Regions from separate parts of the Planococcus sp. PAMC 21323 genome, predicted to be linked through region 2. Evidence: a T-box and tRNA genes for the amino acid it is inferred to sense, from the RefSeq annotation. Region 2 holds a T-box; the other holds one or more tRNA genes.
The links. A T-box is a leader RNA that pairs with one kind of tRNA and senses whether it is charged. The one in region 2 lies ahead of trpS (tryptophan--tRNA ligase), so its partner is inferred to be a tRNA-Trp.
Positions count from the first base shown of each region.

Region 1: it encodes a tRNA-Trp, which carries the amino acid that the T-box ahead of trpS (tryptophan--tRNA ligase) is inferred to sense. The anticodon was not compared.

Region 1 covers NZ_CP009129.1:837,614-847,758, forward strand. Annotated here, with positions in the region: rRNA gene PLANO_RS04130 (16S ribosomal RNA) at 1-653, shown strand, start outside; rRNA gene PLANO_RS04135 (23S ribosomal RNA) at 850-3,783, shown strand; rRNA gene rrf (5S ribosomal RNA) at 3,921-4,036, shown strand; tRNA gene PLANO_RS04145 (tRNA-Asn) at 4,048-4,122, shown strand; tRNA gene PLANO_RS04150 (tRNA-Ser) at 4,128-4,217, shown strand; tRNA gene PLANO_RS04155 (tRNA-Glu) at 4,245-4,319, shown strand; tRNA gene PLANO_RS04160 (tRNA-Val) at 4,327-4,402, shown strand; tRNA gene PLANO_RS04165 (tRNA-Met) at 4,448-4,524, shown strand; tRNA gene PLANO_RS04170 (tRNA-Asp) at 4,528-4,603, shown strand; tRNA gene PLANO_RS04175 (tRNA-Phe) at 4,621-4,696, shown strand; tRNA gene PLANO_RS04180 (tRNA-Thr) at 4,714-4,789, shown strand; tRNA gene PLANO_RS04185 (tRNA-Tyr) at 4,793-4,876, shown strand; tRNA gene PLANO_RS04190 (tRNA-Trp) at 4,883-4,956, shown strand; tRNA gene PLANO_RS04195 (tRNA-His) at 4,977-5,052, shown strand; tRNA gene PLANO_RS04200 (tRNA-His) at 5,094-5,169, shown strand; tRNA gene PLANO_RS04205 (tRNA-Gln) at 5,181-5,252, shown strand; tRNA gene PLANO_RS04210 (tRNA-Gly) at 5,260-5,334, shown strand; tRNA gene PLANO_RS04215 (tRNA-Cys) at 5,341-5,414, shown strand; tRNA gene PLANO_RS04220 (tRNA-Leu) at 5,424-5,507, shown strand; tRNA gene PLANO_RS04225 (tRNA-Leu) at 5,878-5,961, shown strand; gene PLANO_RS04230 (C45 family autoproteolytic acyltransferase/hydrolase) at 6,314-7,366, shown strand; gene PLANO_RS04235 (C45 family autoproteolytic acyltransferase/hydrolase) at 7,406-8,449, opposite strand; gene PLANO_RS04240 (B3/B4 domain-containing protein) at 8,624-9,286, opposite strand; gene queG (tRNA epoxyqueuosine(34) reductase QueG) at 9,351-10,145, shown strand, end outside.
Region 2 covers NZ_CP009129.1:2,120,456-2,130,600, forward strand. Annotated here, with positions in the region: gene PLANO_RS10715 (putative glycoside hydrolase) at 1-11, opposite strand, end outside; gene PLANO_RS10720 (ABC transporter ATP-binding protein) at 203-1,141, opposite strand; gene PLANO_RS10725 (ABC transporter ATP-binding protein) at 1,141-2,196, opposite strand; gene opp3C (oligopeptide ABC transporter permease) at 2,212-3,240, opposite strand; gene opp3b (oligopeptide ABC transporter permease) at 3,240-4,175, opposite strand; gene PLANO_RS10740 (peptide ABC transporter substrate-binding protein) at 4,363-6,054, opposite strand; gene PLANO_RS10745 (DUF3899 domain-containing protein) at 6,305-6,637, shown strand; T-box leader at 6,681-6,892, shown strand; gene trpS (tryptophan--tRNA ligase) at 6,937-7,929, shown strand; gene opp4A (oligopeptide ABC transporter substrate-binding protein) at 7,975-9,789, opposite strand; gene PLANO_RS10760 (ABC transporter permease) at 9,897-10,145, opposite strand, start outside.

The DNA.
Region 1 (10,145 bases), 1.3 Mb from region 2:
ACGGCCGCAAGGCTGAAACTCAAAGGAATTGACGGGGGCCCGCACAAGCGGTGGAGCATGTGGTTTAATTCGAAGCAACGCGAAGAACCTTACCAGGTCTTGACATCCCACTGCCCGGTGTAGAGATACACTTTTCCCTTCGGGGACAGTGGTGACAGGTGGTGCATGGTTGTCGTCAGCTCGTGTCGTGAGATGTTGGGTTAAGTCCCGCAACGAGCGCAACCCTTGATCTTAGTTGCCAGCATTTAGTTGGGCACTCTAAGGTGACTGCCGGTGACAAACCGGAGGAAGGTGGGGATGACGTCAAATCATCATGCCCCTTATGACCTGGGCTACACACGTGCTACAATGGACGGTACAAAGGGTTGCCAACCCGCGAGGGGGAGCCAATCCCATAAAACCGTTCTCAGTTCGGATTGTAGGCTGCAACTCGCCTGCATGAAGCCGGAATCGCTAGTAATCGTGGATCAGCATGCCACGGTGAATACGTTCCCGGGCCTTGTACACACCGCCCGTCACACCACGAGAGTTTGTAACACCCGAAGTCGGTGAGGTAACCCTTGTGGAGCCAGCCGCCGAAGGTGGGACAGATGATTGGGGTGAAGTCGTAACAAGGTAGCCGTATCGGAAGGTGCGGCTGGATCACCTCCTTTCTAAGGATAAATTCGGAACCGAGTTTTCTCGGGGTTGACGTTTTGCGTTCAGTTTTGAAGGTTCACCTTCAGGCGGCAACGCCTTTTTTTGTGACTTTCAACCTTGTTCTTTGAAAACTGGATAAAACGACATTGAAACAAATGCAAGAAATTCAAGTACGCGTGACCATTGGTCACAACTTTTTAATTAACCATTGGTTAAGTTAGAAAGGGCGCACGGTGGATGCCTTGGCACTAGGAGCCGAAGAAGGACGGCACTAACACCGATATGCTTCGGGGAGCTGTAAGTGAGCGATGATCCGGAGATTTCCGAATGGGGGAACCCACTACCTTTAATCGGGTAGTATCCATGTGTGAATCTATAGCACATGAGAAGGCAGACCCAGGGAACTGAAACATCTAAGTACCTGGAGGAAGAGAAAGCAAATGCGATTCCCTGAGTAGCGGCGAGCGAAACGGGATCAGCCCAAACCAAGAGGCTTGCCTCTTGGGGTTGTAGGACACTCTATACGGAGTTACAAAAGGTAGGATTAGGCGAAGCGACCTGGAACGGTCCGCCACAGCGGGTAACAGCCCCGTAGCCGAAAACCCTACCCCTCCAGAGTGGATCCTGAGTACGGCGGAACACGTGAAATTCCGTCGGAATCTGGGAGGACCATCTCCCAAGGCTAAATACTTCCTAGTGACCGATAGTGAACCAGTACCGTGAGGGAAAGGTGAAAAGCACCCCGGAAGGGGAGTGAAATAGATCCTGAAACCGTGTGCCTACAAGTAGTCAAAGCCCGTTAATGGGTGATGGCGTGCCTTTTGTAGAATGAACCGGCGAGTTACGATTACATGCAAGGTTAAGCTGAGAAGGCGGAGCCGCAGCGAAAGCGAGTCTGAATAGGGCGACAGAGTATGTAGTTGTAGACCCGAAACCAGGTGATCTACCCATGTCCAGGGTGAAGGTAAGGTAACACTTACTGGAGGCCCGAACCCACGCACGTTGAAAAGTGCGGGGATGAGGTGTGGGTAGCGGAGAAATTCCAATCGAACCTGGAGATAGCTGGTTCTCTCCGAAATAGCTTTAGGGCTAGCCTCAAGATAGAGAATCCTGGAGGTAGAGCACTGTTTGGACTAGGGGCCCATCCCGGGTTACCGAATTCAGACAAACTCCGAATGCCAGTGATTTATGCTTGGGAGTCAGACTGCGAGTGATAAGATCCGTAGTCAAGAGGGAAACAGCCCAGACCACCAGCTAAGGTCCCCAAATATCCGTTAAGTGGAAAAGGATGTGGCGTTGCTTAGACAACCAGGATGTTGGCTTAGAAGCAGCCATCATTTAAAGAGTGCGTAATAGCTCACTGGTCGAGTGACACTGCGCCGAAAATGTACCGGGGCTAAACGGATTACCGAAGCTGTGGATGGATCTCGTAAGAGATCCGTGGTAGGAGAGCGTTCTAAGGGCGTAGAAGTCAGACCGGAAGGACTGGTGGAGCGCTTAGAAGTGAGAATGCCGGTATGAGTAACGAAAGACGGGTGAGAATCCCGTCCACCGAATGCCTAAGGTTTCCTGAGGAAGGCTCGTCCGCTCAGGGTTAGTCGGGACCTAAGTCGAGGCCGATAGGCGTAGACGATGGACAACAGGTTGATATTCCTGTACCACCTCCCCGCCGTTTGAGCAATGGGGGGACGCAGAAGGATAAGGAGAGCGTGCCGTTGGTTGTGCACGTCCAAGCAGTGAGGCGTGGAATGAGGCAAATCCCATTCCTGATACGTTGAGCTGTGATGGCAAGAGGGTTTACCCTTAGAGTCCCTGATTTCACACTGCCAAGAAAAGCCTCTAGCGAGGCGGGAGGTGCCCGTACCGCAAACCGACACAGGTAGGCGAGAAGAGAATTCTAAGGTGAGCGAGTGAACTCTCGTTAAGGAACTCGGCAAAATGACCCCGTAACTTCGGGAGAAGGGGTGCTCTGGTAGGGTGAATAGCCCGAGAGAGCCGCAGTGAATAGGCCCAGGCGACTGTTTAGCAAAAACACAGGTCTCTGCAAAACCGTAAGGTGACGTATAGGGGCTGACGCCTGCCCGGTGCTGGAAGGTTAAGAGGAGTGCTTAGCGCAAGCGAAGGTGCGAATTGAAGCCCCAGTAAACGGCGGCCGTAACTATAACGGTCCTAAGGTAGCGAAATTCCTTGTCGGGTAAGTTCCGACCCGCACGAAAGGCGTAACGATCTGGGCACTGTCTCAACGAGAGACTCGGTGAAATTATAGTACCTGTGAAGATGCAGGTTACCCGCGACAGGACGGAAAGACCCCGTGGAGCTTTACTGTAGCCTGATATTGAATTTTGGTGCAACTTGTACAGGATAGGTAGGAGCCTGAGATTCCGGAGCGCCAGCTTCGGAGGAGGCGTCAGTGGGATACTACCCTGGTTGTATTGAAATTCTAACCCACAAGCCTGATCGGCTTGGGAGACAGTGTCAGGCGGGCAGTTTGACTGGGGCGGTCGCCTCCTAAAGAGTAACGGAGGCGCCCAAAGGTTCCCTCAGAATGGTTGGAAATCATTCGTAGAGTGTAAAGGCAGAAGGGAGCTTGACTGCGAGACGTACATGTCGAGCAGGGTCGAAAGACGGGCTTAGTGATCCGGTGGTTCCGCATGGAAGGGCCATCGCTCAACGGATAAAAGCTACCCCGGGGATAACAGGCTTATCTCCCCCAAGAGTCCACATCGACGGGGAGGTTTGGCACCTCGATGTCGGCTCATCGCATCCTGGGGCTGTAGTCGGTCCCAAGGGTTGGGCTGTTCGCCCATTAAAGCGGTACGCGAGCTGGGTTCAGAACGTCGTGAGACAGTTCGGTCCCTATCCGTCGCGGGCGCAGGAAATTTGAGAGGAGCTGTCCTTAGTACGAGAGGACCGGGATGGACACACCGCTGGTGTACCAGTTGTTCTGCCAAGGGCATCGCTGGGTAGCTATGTGTGGCCGGGATAAGTGCTGAAAGCATCTAAGCACGAAGCCCCCCTCAAGATGAGATTTCCCATTGCGCAAGCAAGTAAGATCCCTCAAAGACGATGAGGTAGATAGGTTCGAGGTGGAAGCGTGGCGACACGTGCAGCTGACGAATACTAATCGATCGAGGACTTAACCAACAAATTGTAGGCGAAAATCTTGCACGTTCCAATGTCGTTTATCCAGTTTTGAAAGAATAAGAAAAAGTTTTTGAAAAAAAGCTTGAAAATGCCTGTGATATTGGTATAATAAATCTTGTCTTTCAAAATAAATTCAGTCTGGTAATGATGGCAAAGAGGCCACACCCGTTCCCATCCCGAACACGGTAGTTAAGCTCTTTTGCGCCGATGGTAGTTGGGGGTTTCCCCCTGTGAGAGTAGGACGTTGCCAGGCTGATCAATTATTCCGAAGTAGCTCAGTGGTAGAGCACCGCACTGTTAATGCGATGGTCGTAGGTTCGAGTCCTACCTTCGGAGCCAATTATGGAGAGCTGTCCGAGTGGCCGAAGGAGCATGATTGGAAATCATGTAGGCGGGCAACCGTCTCAAGGGTTCGAATCCCTTGCTCTCCGCCAGAAGATCGTTTTCAAAAATATAAGTACGGCCCCTTGGTCAAGCGGTTAAGACACCGCCCTTTCACGGCGGTAACACGGGTTCGAATCCCGTAGGGGTCACCAATTACATGGAGGATTAGCTCAGCTGGGAGAGCATCTGCCTTACAAGCAGAGGGTCGGCGGTTCGATCCCGTCATCCTCCACCATTTCTTAAATACGTAAGTATTGTGAAGTATATGAAATAACATTATCGCGGGGTGGAGCAGTTCGGTAGCTCGTTGGGCTCATAACCCAAAGGTCGCAGGTTCAAATCCTGCCCCCGCAACCAAATGGTCCCGTGGTGTAGCGGTTAACATGCCTGCCTGTCACGCAGGAGATCGCCGGTTCGATCCCGGTCGGGACCGCCATTTTAATTTTTAAAAGTGGGTCAGTAGCTCAGTCGGTAGAGCATTAGATTGAAGCTCTAAGTGTCGGCGGTTCGATTCCGTCCTGACCCACCATTTTTATTAATATTTATGCCGGAGTAGCTCAGTTGGTAGAGCAACTGACTTGTAATCAGTAGGTCGAGGGTTCGACTCCTTTCTCCGGCACCACTAGGTGGGGTAGCGAAGTGGCTAAACGCGGCGGACTGTAAATCCGCTCCTTCGGGTTCGGCAGTTCGAATCTGCCCCCCACCACCAGTTTTTAGGGGCATAGTTTAACGGTAGAACAGAGGTCTCCAACACCTCCGATGTGGGTTCGATTCCTACTGCCCCTGCCAATTTTAAAATTTATATGATGGCGGTCGTGGCGAAGTGGTTAACGCACCGGATTGTGATTCCGGCACTCGGGGGTTCAATTCCCCTCGTCCGCCCCATGTTTTAATTTAATTAAGTAAACTTATAAAATAGTAAAGTGGCGGTCGTGGCGAAGTGGTTAACGCACCGGATTGTGATTCCGGCACTCGGGGGTTCAATTCCCCTCGTCCGCCCCATCTTTTATTAATGGGGTATAGCCAAGCGGTAAGGCAACGGGTTTTGATCCCGTCATGCCCTGGTTCGAATCCAGGTACCCCAGCTTTATTGCGGAAGTAGTTCAGTGGTAGAACGCCACCTTGCCAAGGTGGAGGTCGCGAGTTCGAACCTCGTCTTCCGCTCCATTATTTGGCGGCATAGCCAAGTGGTAAGGCATGGGTCTGCAACACCCTTATCACCGGTTCGAGTCCGGTTGCCGCCTCCATAATAATTTGCCGGCGTGGCGGAATTGGCAGACGCGCGGGACTCAAAATCCCGTTCCTTCACGGGAGTGTCGGTTCGACCCCGACCGCCGGTATCATGAAAGAACCTGCCTGTTCTTTCCAAAACCTCTTAACTGTGAGTATTCATAGTTAAGAGGTTTTTTGTTGTATTGTCATTTATAAAGTCGAGATTAGATCACTATTGATGAAATTAGTTTCAATATGACCGATGGATAATAGAAGGGTAGTGGATTACGATGGCCATTCTTTAAAGAACATTGTTATGAGAAACGTCTTTTTGTTTAAGAGAGAATGTCTCGAACCTGCTGCGAGTTTTGCTCTTAATGTCTATTATGCTATCTCAATCTTATACTTTGCCATTTGAAACTATTTAATACATCAAGAAAGTATTGGCGAGAAAAGTAGGGTGTGCTATAATAAATCTTGTCCGCTAAATCAATACTTGCCGGCGTGGCGGAATTGGCAGACGCGCGGGACTCAAAATCCCGTTCCTTCACGGGAGTGTCGGTTCGACCCCGACCGCCGGTATAATGCAAGTAAAGAATAAAAGTCCTGACTTAATTGTTAGGGCTTTTTTCTTTTTGTTGATAAAGTTATATGATTTCTACATTAACTGCAAAACTAAGAAAAACTCCAAATAGAACGGCAACAGGCCGTGAATAACTAATCTAGAAAAACTGATTTCTATCAAGATGGTTATACCGGGAATGGGGATAATGGGAAGATGTCATAGCCAAGATAATTTCCAATTATTAAAAAGACTGCCATCCATACTTTACTATTCTTAACACATTCCACGCTCGCTTTGACTTTTGAAAGTTTAAGTGAAATTGTGTATGCTGAACTACAATAGATAATTTTCAGTAAAAAGGAGTATTCGATGAGGAAAATCCATAGTGATATTTTAGAATTTAGAGGAAGCCATTATGATTTTGGAGTTAGGCAAGGGGAACTTTTAAAAGACAGCGTGATATTAGAAAATCGGAGAAAGCAGTGGAAAGCAAAAAGGCCGAGGTTTGAAATAAGTGTGCAAGAAACAGAAGAGGTTTTTCGTGAGTTTGCACCAAGAATATGGGATGAACTACTTGGATTGCAAAAAAGTCTTGATTTACCGATGGAAGAAGTGATTCGTGACTTTGGTGGTTACCGTATTGATGCAATGCCATCGGGTTGTTCGATTGTGACTGGGAAAGATTTTATGGTTAGGAATTATGACTTTCACCCGCAAACTTATGAAGGACGCTTTAGTTTGTTCCAACCGACTGATGGGGGTTATGCCATAATCGGACCTACGTCACGGATTATTGGACGAATGGATGGGATGAATGAGAAAGGCTTGGCTATGGGATATAATTTTACACATCGGAAAAAGCCAGGAGATGGCTTTGTTTGTTATTTAATTGGACGTATTATTTTAGAAACGTGTGCTACGGTAAATGAAGCTGTAGAACTTCTGAAAAAAATACCTCATCGTGGATCGTTTAGTTATATTGTGACGGATACTAGTGGCGAAACACGTATTGTCGAAGCAAGCCCACGGGCAGTGGATATTCGTATAGCTAATATTTGTACCAATCATTTCGAAATTCAACAGCTCGAAAATCGCAATTACTTGAAAGACTCGTTTGATCGATTAGAAGCGGTTCAAACTCAAGAACAACAAACAAAAGATGTTGGTAGTGCTTTTCGTTTATTTAATGATACGGACAAAGGTGTATTTTCAACTCTTTATAAAAGTTGGGCTGGAACGATTCATACCTCTGCTTATTTACCAAAAGAAAAAAAGATCTGGTTTGCATTAGGTGGAAATCAACAGCCGGTTATTTTAGATTTTGATAAGTGGTTACAAGGAGAAAATTTGGCTATTCAATCGATACATGGAGCGGTAGATACAGATATTGGTTTTGCACATGTGGATAAACAGTTTGTATAGAATAAAAACAAGAGCCAGCAATTTGCTGACTCTTGTTTTTTATAGTTCGGCCATATGAACAAATGGCAGATGGGTATCTATTTTTCCGTTAATTCGTTTTGCATATAAGCGCTCGCCTTGCAGCCATTTCTCAAAATCTAGCATGAGCGGTAAGCGATCTGGTCCGATAGCAAATCCAACTTTTAAGCTGTGCTGGAAGTAAGAAGCGGTATGAAGAGTGCCTGAAGCTGTACTGTATTTTTTTGAAAAGACCCCTTTGTCAGAGTCATTTAACAGGCGGAAAGCATTATAAGCATCGATTTTTTTATGTTGCTGCAACATCATCTGTTCTCTTCTTCTAGAATCATCAGTTTGGTAGCGGTTTTCTTCAACTAGTAACTCAAAATGGTTGGTGGAAATAGCAGATTCACGCACGACGACAGAACGTGGCGATGCTTCGACTACAACTGATTTTCCTGTACGGTCTAATAGGACATAACTAAAAGAGCGGCGGTGAGGGAGTTCTTCTAGCAATGCTACTGCGTCGTCAATGGTAGCGCAGTTTTCTAATATCAAACGGCCGATCATATTGCAGATGAACCCATCTTCTGAGTTGCGGCGGTTAATGAAATTATAGCCCATGACCAGGCCTTTTTCATTCATCCCATCGGTACGTCCGGTAATTTGCATAGTAGGTCCAATGGTCGCAAATCCTCCATCAGTTGGTTGATACAATGCAAGTCGACCCTCATAGCCTTGAGGTGAACTATCGTAATTGCGTACCATAAATTCGGACTCGGTATAAATTGAGCAGCCGCTCCGTGTATATTCCAAATAATAGCCTCCGAATTCTCGAATCGCCTCATGCATCGACCAGTCAAGAGCGTCTGCTAAGCCGGTGATTTCTTCCCATACTCGGGGGGCTAATGTGACTAATATATTTTTGGCACGTTGTTCGTCTATAATCAAATGGCGGTTAGAAGCTTGTCGTTGTTTTTGGCGATTGGGTAGAATCAATGATTCTTTTAATAATTCTCCTTGCATCCGACCAAAATCGTAATGGCTTCCACGAAACTGGACAATATCACTGTGTACTCGTTTCATGTATGGACCCCTCTTTTACTAATTAATGTAAGAAGAGTTTACTGCATTTTTGAGTAAATAGAAAAGAATATGCCTAAACGGCAAAGTCATTGAAGTTATACATAAGAGTTCTTGGGAAAATAGCATAAAAAGACGAATGCTTATATGTAAGCACCCGTCTTTTTGTTGAGTAAATTAAACTACATAAATCTCAGCGTCTCCGCCGTTAATGCCGGTAAACATATTTGAAGCAGCGGTTAGCAGCTGCAAAGCTGTATCTTTTTCCATAGAAGGACGCAGATAAAAAATATGTACTGCATTTTTTGTCTGTTCTGTAACAGCCGTCCGTTTAGAATCGACATAAGGGCTACCGAACGCACCTTCATCGTCTTTGGATACGAGAATGCCAGTCAATGTATTGGTGCGGTTATTTAAGCCCTCAAAGCGGTCTGTGCTAGTTCCAACCGTGATTTCAATATCACCTGAAATTTTATCAGCATCGTAAAGACCTAGTGGGATTTCGTATTGTAGCGACAAAAAACTATTCATGTCGACAGCAGAATCGACGACTGATAAATAATTTTGCTTTTTAATACGACGATATAATGCTTCAGCAGATGGTCGGTAACGGCTAGGGTCGGCACCTAATGCTTTCCAAATTAGTTGCCATTCGAGCAGTCCAGGAAAATCTGTGAATTCTTTATCTTCCAACTCAAAAAATAATTGTTCCTGAAAAAGTTGCAAACGGCCTTTTAACATTTGAGGTGAATCGGAAACGGTGATATTGTTATAATGAATGACACCAATTTTAAAATCGCCTAGAATTTCGTTTATTTGAGGATCGATTGTCAGCTTCATTGCAATCTTCCTTTCATTAGGGGTTTTTATTATCGTATCATAGAATTGAGTGAGGGGTTACGACATGAATCTTGATCAATTTCAAAAAGAGCTTGTTGCGTATGCCTCGGATATCGGAATTGATAAAATCGGTTTTGCCTCAGCAGAACCTTTTTATAGCTTGAAGCATCAATTGATTCGTCAGCAACAATTAAATTATCAGTCTGGATTTGAAGAGTCAGACGTGGAAAAACGTACGCGACCGGAATTACTATTGAACGAAGCAGTTAGTATTATTGCAATCGCGATCGCCTATCCATCCCGAATGAAGGATGCACCGCAAGGAGTCAAAGGTGCACGGAGAGGAATTTTCTCCCGGTCTTCTTGGGGGAAAGACTATCATGCGGCACTGAGAGAGCGTTTAACGCTATTAGAAGCATTTATCGCTTCACGTTACCCAGAAGCACGAATGCGATCAATGGTGGACACAGGTGAGCTTTCTGACCGTGCAGTAGCAGAACGTGCAGGAATTGGCTGGAGTGCCAAAAACACCAATATTATCACGCCAGAATTTGGTTCATACGTATATCTTGGTGAAATGATTACCAATATTCCATTTCGATTTGATGAGCCAATGGAAGATCAATGCGGCGATTGTCGTCTTTGTATCGATAGCTGTCCAACAGGTGCTATAGTTGAAGCGGGTCAATTAAACGCTCAGCGCTGCATTTCGTTTTTAACGCAAACGAAAGGATTTTTACCAGATGAATTTCGTGGCAAAATCGGCAACCGATTGTATGGCTGCGATACGTGTCAGACGGTTTGTCCAAAAAACAAGCGTAAAGCCAATCAAATTCATGCAGAGTTTGAGCCAGATCCA
Region 2 (10,145 bases):
GTTGTTATCATTACCCGCACCCCTTTTTCTACTTTAGCAATAGAACTGTTATCAATTTTTTATGGATTAAAAATCCATTTGATTCATGTTATCCATTGTTCTTCCATTCTATCATTTTTTTGACTTCTTAAAGTGAAATAATTATGTTAAATCTAAAGATGTTTGAACATAAAAAAACAATGTCCCGAAGGACATTGTTTTTTTATTGATTTACTGCTGCTGCTTTGATAGATTCAAACTCACGCTCTGAACATTGGACAAAATGGCCAGGGCTGATTTCTCTCATCCGAACATCATCAGCTTTTGTATATTCGTGAACGGCAGGATCATATGATTTACGAACCCGATTACGCTCATAGTTTGGATCTGGAAGCGGAATCGCTGACAACAATGATTGCGTATATGGATGCAATGGATTCTTGTATAACTCTTCTGCAGGAGCCAGTTCGACTAATTTACCAAAGTACATAACTCCAATACGATCAGAGATATACTTAACCATCGATAAATCATGCGCGATGAATAAGAATGTTAACCCTTTTTCAACTTGAAGTTCTTTTAGTAAGTTTACAACTTGTGCTTGAATGGAAACGTCCAAAGCCGAGATTGGCTCATCGGCAATGATGAAATCAGGGTCCACCGCTAAAGCACGGGCAATTCCAAGACGCTGACGTTGTCCACCAGAGAATTCATGCGGATAACGGTTTGCATGCTCTTTGTTAAGTCCAACTGTTTCTAACAAATCATAAACCATCTTTTTACGTTCTGTTTGATTTTTTGCCAAACCATGAATATCAATGCCTTCAGCAATAATGTCCATAACTTTCATACGCTGGTTTAAAGACGCATACGGATCTTGGAAAATCATTTGCATTTTGCGATTGAATTTCTTTAAATCCTGTTTTGATTTTTTTCCATGAACATTTTCACCTTCATAGAAAACATCACCATCAGTAGCATCGTACAAACGAATAATCGAACGACCGGTTGTAGATTTCCCACAGCCTGATTCGCCAACTAATCCTAAAGTTTCTCCTCTATAAATATCGAAGCTAATATCATCTACTGCGCGGACTTCATTTGCTTTACCGATATTGAAATATTGCTTCAGGTTTTTAATTTCGAGTAATTTCTCAGCCATTACACCGCGCCCCCTTCATAATATCTGCTTCCTGGGAATTTCTTCATGCGTTCAATAACAGTTAAAGGTGGCTCTACTTGAGGTGCGTCTGGATGCAATAACCATGTAGCAGCCGAGTGCGTCTCACTAACTTTAAAGAATGGAGGGTTTTGCTCCATATCAATTTTTAGTGCATATTCACTTCGAAGTGCAAATGCATCTCCTTTTGGTGGATCCAATAAATCAGGAGGCGTTCCAGGAATTGCATACAATTTAGCATCTTCCGTGTCCAAAGAAGGCATTGAACTTAATAAGCCCCATGTATACGGATGTTGCGGGTTGTAGAATACCTCATCAACCGTTCCAATTTCAACAATTTTCCCACCGTACATAACTGCTACACGGTCTGCTACGTTAGCAACAACACCAAGATCATGTGTGATAAAAATAATAGATGTATCGATTTTTTTCTGCAAATCTTTCATCAATTCAAGAATTTGCGCTTGAATCGTCACATCAAGTGCAGTTGTAGGTTCATCTGCAATCAAGATTTTTGGATTACAAGCCAATGAGATGGCAATTACAATACGTTGACGCTGTCCACCTGAGAATTGGTGTGGATATTGCTTCATACGCAATTCTGGTTTTGGCATACCAACTAAACGCAATAAATCAATTGCTACTTTTTTCGCTTCAGTTTTGCTGATTTTTTGGTGCTTTAACAAAGGTTCTGTTAATTGACGCCCAATCGGCATTGTTGGATTCAATGATGTCATGGGATCCTGGAAAATCATCGAAATTTCTTTTCCGCGAATTTTTTGCATCTCTTTATCGCTTAACTTCGTTAAATCACGGCCATCAAATAAAATCTCACCATTTTTAAATTCTGCTGATTGCTCTGGTAACAACCGCATGATCGATTTCGTCGTAACAGATTTCCCTGAACCCGACTCCCCTACAATTGCCAAAGTTTCACCTTTATTTAAATCAAAGTTAACCCCACGTATCGCTTTAACTTCCCCAGCTTGGGTGTTAAAGGAAAGTTCAAGGTTTTTTACTTCTAAAATTTTCTCCATTTTTAACTTTCCTCCTTAATCTTTCATCTTCGGATCGAGGGCATCACGAAGTCCATCACCAATTAAGTTGAATGCAATCATGATTAAACTCAACAAGACGGCCGGGAATGCTAAAATATGTGGCGCAAATTGAATTAATGCATACCCATCGTTGATCAATGTTCCAAGCGATGCATCTGGCGCTTGAAGCCCCAGTCCGATAAAGCTTAAGAAAGCTTCGAAGAAGATAGCACTTGGAATTGTGAACATTGTGTTGATGATGATTACACCTAAAACGTTTGGCATTAAATGCTTCCAAATAATACGGCTATCACTAGCGCCTAATGTACGTGCTGCCAAAACGAATTCTTGGCTCTTGTATTTAAGAACTTGTCCACGAACAACTCGGGACATTCCCGTCCATCCGGTGATGGTTAAGGCAATGATAATGGCCAATATCCCGGGGTCCATAATCAAGATAAAGAGAATTACGACAACCAAGTTTGGAATACCAGTTAAAATTTCAACGATACGCTGCATAAAGTCATCTACACGCCCACCGAAGTAACCTGAAACGCCTCCGTAAATTACCCCGATTAGCATATCAATTGCTGCTGCTACAAAAGCAATAAACAAGGACACTTGCGTTCCTTTCCAAACACGAGAGAACATATCGCGTCCGAGTCCATCTGTTCCGAACCAGTAATTTACTTCCACATTTTTTAATTCATACAAATCAACTTTTTCTCCACCCAATGTTCCAACTCCATTTAAAATTCCTAGTTTTTCAACACCTGGAATTTTTGGCGGTAAGTTTGCGTGAGTAATTGTTTGAGCATTCGGCTCATATGGACTAATAACTGGACCTAAAAAAGACATGATTACGATTAGGCCAAATAAAATTAAACTAAATAACGCACCTTTATTTTTACGAATACGATACCAAGCATCTTGCCAAAAGCTGACGCTTGGTTTTGTAATACGTTCAGCTTGTTTAGCGTCTAACGTAATACGTTCAAACGAACCTTTCGGCAATTCTGGGATTTTATCAAAGTTCTGAGTCATTAACTTTTACCTCCTGAAAGACGGATACGAGGATCAATGATGCCATACAAAATATCTACTAACAGGATGATCACTATTAGGAATACCGAGAAGAAGATAGTAGTTCCCATGATGATTGCGAAATCATTAACCATAATCGATTTAACAAATTGCTCACCGATTCCTGGAATTGCAAAAATCTGTTCGACAACTAAAGATCCTGTAAGAATCGCTACAGCCATTGGTCCTAACACCGTGATTAACGGTATCAATGCGTTACGAAATGCATGCTTAAATGCAATTTCAGAGCCACTAGCACCTTTAGCTTTTGCTAATGTAATATAATCTGAGCCTAAAACTTCAATCATTTCAGTGCGAATAAAACGTGCCGCAGTTGCGAGCGGGAACATTGCTAATGCGATAGATGGTAACACACTAGACATAAAGCCATCTTTCCACAAAGCTACCGGGAACAAATCCCATTTTAAACCGAACCAGTACTGTAATAAAGAAGCGAATACGAAAGAAGGAATTGAAATTCCGACAATCGCTATAAAAGTACTTGTATAGTCGACCCAAGTATTTTGTCTTAAAGCCGCAACCATTCCCAGCAAGATTCCTAGGACTGTCCCTAATACCATTCCCTGGAAACCAATTTGAGCTGAAGGACCCATTCGGCTTAAAATGACATCTGTAACATCTGCGCCTTTAAATTGGTTAATGGAAATACCTAAATCACCTTGCACTAAACCAAACATATAGTCGAAATACTGAACCGGAAGTGGTTTATCCAATCCGTATCTTGCTTCAACGACTGCCCTTTGTTCTGGAGACAATTTATCTGCGGAAGCCACGGGGGAGCCAGGTAATATTTTCATTAAGAAAAATGTAAATGTAGCAATCAATGCCAAAGTGATGATCATATAAATTAAACGTTTGCCTATATACTTCGCCATAGTGCACCTCCAAAATAATTCTATTTAACAAGTCTGTCTAATAAACGCCAGACTTGCAACATTCATGAGTTAGCAGAAAATGGTCAATTTTCGGTTAATTCCTTTGCATTAGAAAAGAGAGTATATCAATCTAAAAATGCGATATACTCTCTCTCTATTTTGTTTTCACAGTAGCGGGATTAAGTTATTATTTACCCGAAATGTATGCCCATTTGTAAGAGAAATCTCCACCGAATGGGTGTTTGATAATGTCGTTAACATATGGTTGTTGAAGAGCCATAGCTCCACGCTGATAGATTGGTGCGATTGCAGCATCGTCAGCTAATAGAATTTTCTCAGCTTGAGCCATTGCTTCCCAACGTCCAGCTGCATCTGTAGCCAATTCGCCTTTAGCAGATTCAACTAAAGCATCATATTCTGGGTTTGAGTAACCCATTTTGTTTTGAGGAGATCCAGTAACAAACAAATCGATGAATGTCATAGGATCCTGGTAATCTGGTCCCCATCCAGCAGTTTGAATGTCATAGTCCTGAGCTTCGTCAAGTTCTAAACGAACACCGAAAGGTACTGCTTTAAGATCGATAGTTAGACCTTCAAGGTTTTCTTCAAGTTGTGCTTTCAAGTACGCATCCATGTTTTTAGCAGTTTCAGTATCGCCACCCAAGATTTCAAGTGTAACTTCTTCTACTCCTAGTTCTTCAAGACCAGTAGCCCAAAGCTTTCCAGCTTCTTCAGCATTAAATTCAATTAGGTCTCCGTTAACATCACGGAAATCAGCTTTGCTTTCATCAAAAGAAAACTCAGTTGGTACTAAGAAGTTAGCTGGTAGAGAACCGTTAGCTAATACTACGTCAACTAGATCTTGCTTGTTGAAACCTTGTGCAATTGCTTTACGGATGTTGACGTTAGCAAGTGCGTTTTTCTCGCCTTTACGTTCTTGGTTAAGTTTAAAGTAGAAAAGAGTTGGTTCTAAATCAGTTACTAGGTTTTCATCATTTGCATATTGTCTTGCAAACTCACCAGCAAGACCAGCACGATCTTTTTCACCAGAGTTGTAAAGGTTAACTGCAGTAGCAGGTTCTTTTACAACGTCTACGTTGATTGTATCAAGTTTAACTGTTTCAGCATCCCAGTATTCAGGGTTTTTCTGCATTTTCCAAGTTAAACCAGTTCCGTCCCAATCAGTTAATGTGAATGGTCCGTTAAAGATTAAGTTTTCAGAATTAGAAGCGTAAGCGTCACCTTTTTCAGTAACGAAAGCTTCGTTCTGTGGGTAGAAAGTTGGGAATGACATTAATGACATAAAGTAAGGTACTGGACGCTCTAATTGAACTTCTAGAGTGTTATCGTCAACAGCCTTAACTGCCAATTCAGTCGGTTCCATTTCTCCTGCAGCAATTTCAGTAGCATTTACAATCGAACCAGCCATCATGTAAGCTCCGTATGGAGAACCAGTGTCAGGATCAATTGAACGTTGCCAAGAGTATACAAAATCTTTAGCAGTAACTGGTGTACCATCTGACCAGTTAGAATCACGTAATTTGAATGTGTAAGTTAGACCATCTTCGCTGACTTCAGGCTCGCCATCAGCAAGTGCTGGTTCAGCAACATTTTCTTTGTTTAAACGGAAAAGTCCTTCGTTAACATTATTGAAAATGTTAAACGCAACTGCATCTTCAGCTAGTGAAATATCCATTGTTGGAATTTCAGCGCTTTCCATCAAGTTTAAAACTTGTTCTGCGTCTGGTTCCCCAGCTGTTTGATTTCCTTCTTTTTTGTCAGTTCCTGTGTCTTCTTCATCACTGCCACCACATGCGGCTAGAAAAGCACTAAGAACTAAAACTAGGCTTAGTAGCCAAAAAATCTTACTATTCTTCACTAAATTGACCCCCTCGAATTTTCTGAAAAATTGGTACACAGTTAATTATACATAATATTTTTTTCTTGTACAGAACTTTTTTGCTAATTTTTACACTCTTGTAACAATTGCGTTACATTAACATTACACAAAGTCTCTCGAATGTTGGATTTGTAAGCGTTTTCGCCGTCTACGATAAATATAGTTTTTTTGATTTTTTTTTATATTTCTTCTACAATTGATAAGAATTGAGGTGCACAAATTGAAAAAGATGATTTTTTCATTTTTAATTATTCAACTATTAATATTTATAACGACGATTCTACGAGCAGATGGTTTCACTTTGTTAACCTATATTAACAACTCATTTATTTACGGAGGCATCTTACTTTTTTTAGGATTATGGGTTTTTGTCATCCGGACAGGAGTTTTTGATATATTTACAATGAGTATGAGAAAAGCTTTTAAAATGAAATCAACATTAGAAGATGACGAAATGCGTCCTCCTTCAGAAGCTTTAGCTTTCTCTAGTTCCTTTTTACTCGTCACTGGTAGCCTTACCTTACTAATTATGTTGATTTGTTTAGTCGTTTATAGCATCTAATATTGCTTAAGAAATTGTTTATGTATTATAATAAGACTATATAAAATGGGCAATGATAAAGAAGAGTAAATGCAGTTCCTTCTATAATAGAGAGTCTGTGGTTGGTGTAAACAGATGGAGTGCTGCATTGAATGGACTTTGGAGCTGAATTGGCGAATGTATAGTAGTCAATTCCGTGTTCTTCACGTTAAGAAGAAGAGTGGCCGGGAACGGCAACTAGGGTGGTACCGCGGAAACACATCATTCGTCCCTTTTTTTAGGGATGTGTGCTGTGTTTTTAATTTGAGGAGGAATATTAGATGAAGAAGAAAATTTTTTCAGGCGTTCAGCCTACCGGTACGGTCACACTCGGAAATTACATAGGTGCGTTTAAACAATTTACTGAGTTGCAAGATGAATATGATTGCATCTTTTGTATTGTTGATCAACACGCTATCACTATGCCTCAAGATCGATTAGAACTACGTAAAAATATTAAGGCATTGGCTGCGCTTTATCTTGCAGTTGGAATCGATCCAGAAAAAGTAACTTTGTTTATTCAATCAGAAGTTCCAGCGCACGCACAAGCTGGCTGGATGTTGCAATGCGTCTCGACCATCGGAGAACTTGAACGCATGACACAATACAAAGATAAGTCGGCAAAAAACACTTCTGTTTTAGCAGGATTATTAACCTATCCACCTCTAATGGCTGGTGATATTCTATTGTATCAAACTGATATTGTGCCAGTTGGCGATGACCAAAAACAACATATCGAACTGACACGCGATTTAGCGGAGCGCTTTAACCGCAAATACAATGACATCTTTACGATCCCTGACATTCGCATTCCAAAAAACGGGGCGCGTATTATGTCCTTGCAAGACCCTACAAAAAAAATGAGTAAATCCGATCCAAACAAAAAAGCCATCATTACTTTGCTTGATGACTTAAAAACTATTGAAAAGAAAATCAAGAGTGCTGTAACAGATTCAGAAGGAATTGTTAGTTACGATCCGATCAATAAACCTGGAGTAGCTAATTTATTGACTATTGAAGCTGCCTTAACTGGTGAAAGTATTGATAACTTAGTTTCAAAATACGAAGGTTCTGGTTACGGTGACTTTAAATCCTCTGTAGCAAAAGCTGTAACAGAGCATTTAGCGCCGATTCAAGAACGCTACAAAGCCCTATTAGATTCCGATGAATTAGATGCAATTTTAGACGCTGGAGCAGAAAAAGCAAATTTCCTTGCAAATAAAACCTTAAAGAAAATGGAAAATGCAATGGGCCTTGGTCGAAAAAGAAAGTAAGAAAAAGGAGCTGCGAAATTCGCAGCTCCTTTTGATTTATTTTATTTATTCTGCAGTAACAGGTTTTTCACTGCTTACAGCTAAATCAGACAAGTACATTTCAGTACCATCGCCAATTGCGTAGTTTAATACACGGTCATTGACTGGACTTAGTATTGCACGGTATAAAGTTGGGAATACCGGTACTTCATCTACCATTAATTGCTGCCACTCATTGTAAACGTCTTGACGGAACGCTAAATCAAACGCTTCTGCTGAACGTCCTTCTTTTAGAAGACGTTCGTTTTCTTCGTTATCCCAACGCGGGAAGTTGTATAAAGCTTCTGCTCCGTAAAGTCCTGAAGGATCTACATCAATTCCAACACCCCAAGCTGCTTGATAAACATCAACGTCTGGGTTGTCTTCTCCGCCGTTACCAACACGGTCGTAGAAAGTGTTAAATTCGAGCATTTCTAAATTCACTTTTAAGCCAACTGTTTCCCAAGACTGAACATAATACTGAGCTAAAGGTTCAGCCGTATCCCCACCAGTCATTGAAATAAAGTTGATTTCTAATGGATTGCCTTCTGGATCTTCGCGGAAACCATCACCATCTGTATCTTCATAACCTGCATCATCTAGAAGTGTTTTTGCTACTTCTGGATCGTATGCTCTTCCTTCGTTTGTATCATCATGGAATTCAGGATGCGACGGTGGAATTAATGTTGTTGCATTCCAACGCAATCCATTATAGAAGCGTTCGCCAACAGCTGTATTGTCAACCGCATGCCACATTGCTTTACGAAGTTCTACATCTCCCATTTTCGCATCTGGATTAGGTTTTACCCGATTTTCCTCTGCATCCCATGTTCCTAGTTTAAATCCAACGTACGTATAAGCACGATCTATTGCTCCTAAAAATTCTACATTGGACATTTCCGCGTTATCTGGGAATTGATCTACTGGGAAATCACTGATCAAGTCTACTCCACCCGTTTCCAGTTCTTGAACAACTGTTGAGCTGCTGATGACTTTGATTGTAACACCATCAAGTTTTGGTTCACCGCGCCAGTAATCTTCGTTCTTTGTAAGTGTTACAGATTCTCCTGGAACAATGCTATCTACTTTAAATGGTCCAAAACCGATTGGATTTTCCCGTACTTCTGGAGATGAAGAAATATCTGCTACGGCCATGTCTCCAAAAATATGCTTAGCTAATGGGTATGACCAAATGCTTCCTGTTAATAGAGAAGGAGTTGATTCGATATACGTAATTTTCAATGTCTTCTCATCAACTACTTCAATACCTGAAATCGTATCCGCTTTCCCGCTATTATACTCTTCCATTCCTTCGATATTAGTGAAATCTGAGTTGTAGCGAGGGCCGTCATAATCTTTATTGCCGATTACTTCATGAGCAAATAACCAATCTTCTGCAGTAACAGGTTTACCGTCATGCCAGTTTACATTGTCGCCAATTTTAAATGTAAATGTGCGTCCATCTTCAGAAACTTCATATGTTGCAGCTCCATCATTTGTGTACACATAGTTTTCATCCCAAGTTAACAAACCTTCATCAAACCAGTTTAAAATTTCTGCATCGGGTGCACCAGAGTAAAAGTTCCAGTTTAGTGTTCCTTCAAATACTGTATCCGATACTAAACCAAATGTGATCTTACCACCATCGATAGCTTCGCCTTCGTTTGTTTTTACATTGCTAAAATCATCGATCGAATACAGCCCATCATCTTTTGCTTCCTGTTTGCCATCAGCGTCTTTTTTGCTACCGCTATCTTTTGTTGCCTCATCATCTCCACTACATGCTGCTAATAACAATGCTAATGACATAACCAATAATTTAGGCTTATTACTTTTCTTCATTTTTTATTTCCCCCTTTAGTATGAGATAAAATAATTGCTGTTTACATGTTTCAGAATAAAATGTTGAATCCACTTTCAGACTTTTATCCCCTTTCTCCCGCTATTTATTACCCTCTTCGTTGTCGGGCATCAGTAGCTCGTTTTAAAGCTTGCCCAACGTTATTTATACTAAGCATCAATACTAAAATTAGAATCGATGCAGGTAACCAAATCCACCATCTTAATTCCAAAGTTTGAGGGTTACGTGCATAACTAATTAGCGTCCCTAAACTAGGCGTCGATTCTGGAAAGCCAAATCCTAAAAAGGATAAGCCAGACTCTATTCCGATATTTGCTGCCAAATTTAGCGTCATTGT